2 regions of the Actimicrobium sp. GrIS 1.19 genome follow, and region 2 is predicted to be linked to the other one. Evidence: predicted binding sites of a transcription regulator. Region 2 holds the regulator's gene; the other holds the start of a gene.
What was found. Region 2 encodes LexA, which represses DNA repair genes until DNA is damaged. Its sites were predicted from a motif close to ACTGTATNNNNATACAGT; they were not measured.
Positions count from the first base shown of each region.

Region 1: the regulator LexA is predicted to act here: its motif matches at 957-974, upstream of recA (recombinase RecA).

Region 1 covers NZ_JAXCHT010000015.1:58,794-60,998, forward strand. The annotation lists gene RCH09_RS12025 (hypothetical protein) at 1-717, opposite strand, end outside; gene recA (recombinase RecA) at 1,049-2,152, shown strand.
Region 2 covers NZ_JAXCHT010000019.1:84,978-87,182, forward strand. The annotation lists gene RCH09_RS13995 (RNA methyltransferase) at 1-574, shown strand, start outside; gene lexA (transcriptional repressor LexA) at 601-1,254, opposite strand; gene rpsF (30S ribosomal protein S6) at 1,482-1,850, shown strand; gene priB (primosomal replication protein N) at 1,866-2,186, shown strand; gene rpsR (30S ribosomal protein S18) at 2,173-2,205, shown strand, end outside.

The DNA.
Region 1 (2,205 bases), on a different contig from region 2:
TTCCGCGCCTTGCTCGACGCTAAGCTGCTGGCTCCAGTTGCGGCTGGCTTCCTTTTTCCAGCCGCGGAACAGGAATTCGGCGTGATGCGCGCCAACCAGTCCCAGCTGGAACATGCCGCCGCCGCTTTCCTTCTCGACGCCGGCAGCCTTCAATGCCGATGTGATGTTGGCCATCGCCGCTGCCTTGCCGCGCGCATCATCCTGTTGCTGGGGAGTGCCGCGCTCGGCCTGCTGCGCCGCCTCGGCCTCGGCCCGCTGGCGCTGCTTGCTGGCCAGCCGGCTGGAGAAATCTTCCTCGGGCGGCTGTTCGACCGGCGGGCGCGGTGGCGCGGTCTGCTCGGCCGGTTCGGTGATTGCATTCGGATTCGGTGGCCGAGAGATGGCCTGCGGCGCGCGCGGCGCCTTCGTCTTGCGCGGCTTGCTCGGACGCAGCGGCGGCACCTCGATGCCGCGCGGCTTGCTGGCCTTGCTGGATTTGTCGGGTGTGTTCGGCAGCAGCAACAAGGTGGTCTCGACGTCACCCTTGCCCGGCGGCTTGACCATCGGCGGACTCTTGTGGGTCAGGATCAGCCACAGGACCAGCGCGTGCAACAGCACCGAAATGATCAGGCCAACCGAGATCGCGCTGCGCTTCGGACGTGCCGGCGCCACCGGCGCGGTGCGGTCGGTGCTGCGGCGGCGCTGCTGCCGAATCGGAGAAGTGGTGTCGTCTGGCAAAATGCGGCAACCTTGCGGTCCTGGGTTGGTCACAGCTGCATGGCTGGAATCGCAATCGGAATAATCCGGCGCGTCGAGGCCAAAGACTAACACCGGAGCGGGATGCAAATATTTCTGCGTGTATCACCTCATTGGGCAATGACAGCGGTGCGCGATGATGATTCAATGGCGTCCGGCGCGTGGGATTCTGGCAAATGCCAATCATTTGATCCGCAATAAAAGCTGTGCTTGCATAAACCACTGTTTGTTTATACAGTACGGCCTGTGCTGAATTTTCCGATGCCGAACAGATTTCGTTCGGCGGCATCACTCCACCGTTGAAAGACAATCCATGGACGACAAAAAAACCGTATCCGGTTCCGACAAGAGCAAGGCGCTTGCTGCTGCGCTGGCCCAGATTGAAAAGCAATTCGGCAAAGGCTCGGTCATGCGCATGGCCGACGGCGCTGTGGTCGAAGAAGTGCAAGTGGTGTCGACCGGCTCGCTGGGCCTCGACATCGCGCTCGGCGTAGGCGGCTTGCCACGTGGTCGCGTGGTTGAAATCTATGGTCCGGAATCGTCCGGCAAAACCACGCTGACACTGCAAACCATCGCCGAGATGCAAAAACTGGGTGGCACCTGCGCTTTCATCGATGCCGAACACGCGCTCGACGTCGGCTATGCCCAGAAGCTCGGCATCAACCTGTCCGAGCTGCTGATTTCCCAGCCCGACACTGGCGAGCAGGCACTCGAGATCACCGATGCACTGGTGCGTTCCGGCGGCGTTGACCTGATCGTGATCGATTCCGTCGCCGCCCTGACGCCACGCGCCGAGATCGAAGGCGACATGGGTGATTCACTGCCGGGTCTGCAGGCACGGCTGATGTCCCAGGCGCTGCGCAAACTGACCGGCTCCATCAACCGCACCAACACACTGGTGATCTTCATCAACCAGATCCGCATGAAGATCGGCGTCATGTTCGGCAACCCCGAAACCACGACCGGCGGTAACGCACTGAAGTTCTACGCATCGGTGCGGCTGGATATCCGCCGTACCGGCTCGATCAAGTCCGGTGACGAAGTCATCGGCAACGAAACCAAGGTCAAGGTCGTCAAGAACAAAATCGCACCGCCATTCAAGGAAGCGCATTTCGACATTTTGTATGGCGAAGGCACATCCCGCGAAGGCGAAATCCTGGATCTGGGCGCTGATGCAAAGATCGTCGAGAAGTCGGGTGCCTGGTACAGCTACAACGGCGAGCGCATCGGCCAAGGCAAGGACAACGCCCGTAATTACCTGAAAGAGCGGCCGGAGCTGGCGCGAGAAATCGAGAACAAGGTCCGGGTTTCGCTGGGCGTGCCGGAATTGGGTGTGGCCAAGTCGGCAGAACCTGCCGGCAAGAAAAAGGCTGCCGACAAGGTCGCCGTCGACGTCAAGGATGATGTCGCCGAATGAGGTGTTGCGCCCGGGTGGGCGCAGCGTCCGCCACCGGCTTGATGCGCTCGCAT
Region 2 (2,205 bases):
TGCCAGTGGTGCGCAGGATGTGCTGGCCGGCGCGCGCATCGTGGGTTCGATCGAAGAGGCGCTGGCCGACTGCAATTACGCCGCTGCGGTAAGCGCACGATTGCGCGAATTTTCGCCGCCGGTGGTGATGCCGCGGGCGCTGGCCACTGAACTGGCGGCCAACACCGGGCTGCAGGCGGCGCTGGTGCTGGGCAACGAACGTTTTGGCTTGCCCAACGAGATTGTTGAAAAATGCAATGTGCTGATCAACATCCCGGCCAACCCGGGGTATTCGTCACTGAATTTGTCCCAGGCGGTGCAGGTGCTGGCCTATGAATGCAGGATGGCCGCGCTCGGCGAGACGAAGATCGCCTCCGTCATTGGTTTTCAGGGAGATGCTGCCGGCCTGGCCGACATCGAGGGCATGTACCAGCATCTGGAGCAGGCGCTGGTTGCGATTGATTTTCTGAATCCGGACAATCCGAAGAAGTTGATGCCGCGCTTGAAACGGCTGTTCGCCCGCACCGGGCTGGAAACCGAGGAGGTCAATATCCTGCGCGGCATCGCCAAGCAGATCCTCGCCACGCGCAAGTAAGAAGCGAATGGTCAGGAGGCGGCGTGCTAGCCCCAGGCGCGCAGCAAGCCGACCGCCAACCCTTCCAGCGCGAAATCCTCGCGGTCCGGGTCAATCCGAATGGTTTTGAAGTCGGTATTTTCCGGCATCAGTTCAATGAATGCGTCGGTTTTCCGGTAGCGCTTGACCGTGACATCGTCACCAAGCCTGGCCACCACGATCTGGCCGTTGCGCGCCACGTCGCTCTTTTTGACCGCGATCAGATCGCCATCGAGAATGCCGGCATCGCGCATCGACATCCCGCGCACCTTCAGCAGATAATCCGGCCTGGCGGAAAACAGCGCGGGATCGACGTTGTAGTTGGCTTCGACGTGCTCCAGCGCCAGGACCGGCGATCCGGCGGCAACCCTCCCGATCAGCGGCAGGCGCAATTGCATCAGCGCCACGTGCGGCAGCGTCATCTGCCGGCCGCCGGTGCGCTCGATGCCCATTTCCAGCAGGCGGATGCCGCGCGAGGTGCCGGGTGAGATTTCAATCGCGCCCTTGCGGGCCAGCGCCTGCAGATGTTCTTCCGCCGCATTGGCTGATCGAAAACCCAGTTCATTGGCGATCTCGGCACGGGTGGGCGGAAAACCGGTGTTCTCGATGGCGTCCTTGATCAGGTTGAGAATCTGTTCCTGGCGCGCAGTCAGTTTGATCATGGCGGAACCTGCTGGTTAAATAGACAGGCTGTAGTTTTATACAGTGTGCAGGCAAAAGCAAGCGAATTAACGACGAAGCGGCGGGGCGTTACCGGCTGATCGGCGCGCAGGCGGCCATATTCGTTGAGTTTTCCGCCATTCGCGGTTATAGTCTCGGGCTGTCCTCTTCCCACACTCGTCTTGACGCCGGGGTGGGCAATTTTTCAATACGTCCAGAAGGAGTCTGTATGCGTCATTATGAAATCGTTTTTATCGTCCATCCGGATCAGAGCGAGCAAGTGCCCGCCATGATCGAACGCTACAAAGGCGTTGTCACCGCCCGCGGTGGCAAGATTCACCGTGTCGAAGATTGGGGTCGTCGCCAGATGGCTTACCTGATCCAGAAACTCGCCAAAGCACACTATGTTTGCATGAACATCGAATGCGACAACGAGACCCTGGTTGAAATCGAGACCGGCTTCAAATTCAATGATGCGGTTCTGCGTCACCTGACCGTCAAACTGAAGAAGGCTGAAACCACACCTTCGCCAATGATGAAGGCAGTGCAGAAGGAAGATGCGGCCAAGAGCCATCGTTCCGAGGCGCCTGCTGCGTAATTGCAGGCCGGAGCAGTGAACCAGTTTCAGTGTGTTGCCAGCATCGCCGAGCGAGAAATCTTGCGCTATACACCGGCAGGCATCCCGATCGTGTCAGCGACATTGCTGCACACATCACAACAGACTGAAGCAGGCGTTGAAAGGTTGGTCGAGTTTGAAGTTTTTGCAATAGCAGCAGGCGAAATTTCAGGTCGGTTCAATCAGGCCCAATTGGGCGCAACGTTTCAGTTCACCGGTTTTCTGGCTCGCAAGAACCGCAATAGCAGAAGTCTCGTATTTCACATCATTGATTTCGAACCACCTTTAGATACAGGAGCCTCAAATGGCATTCGGTAAAAAATTCGACAAGAACAAG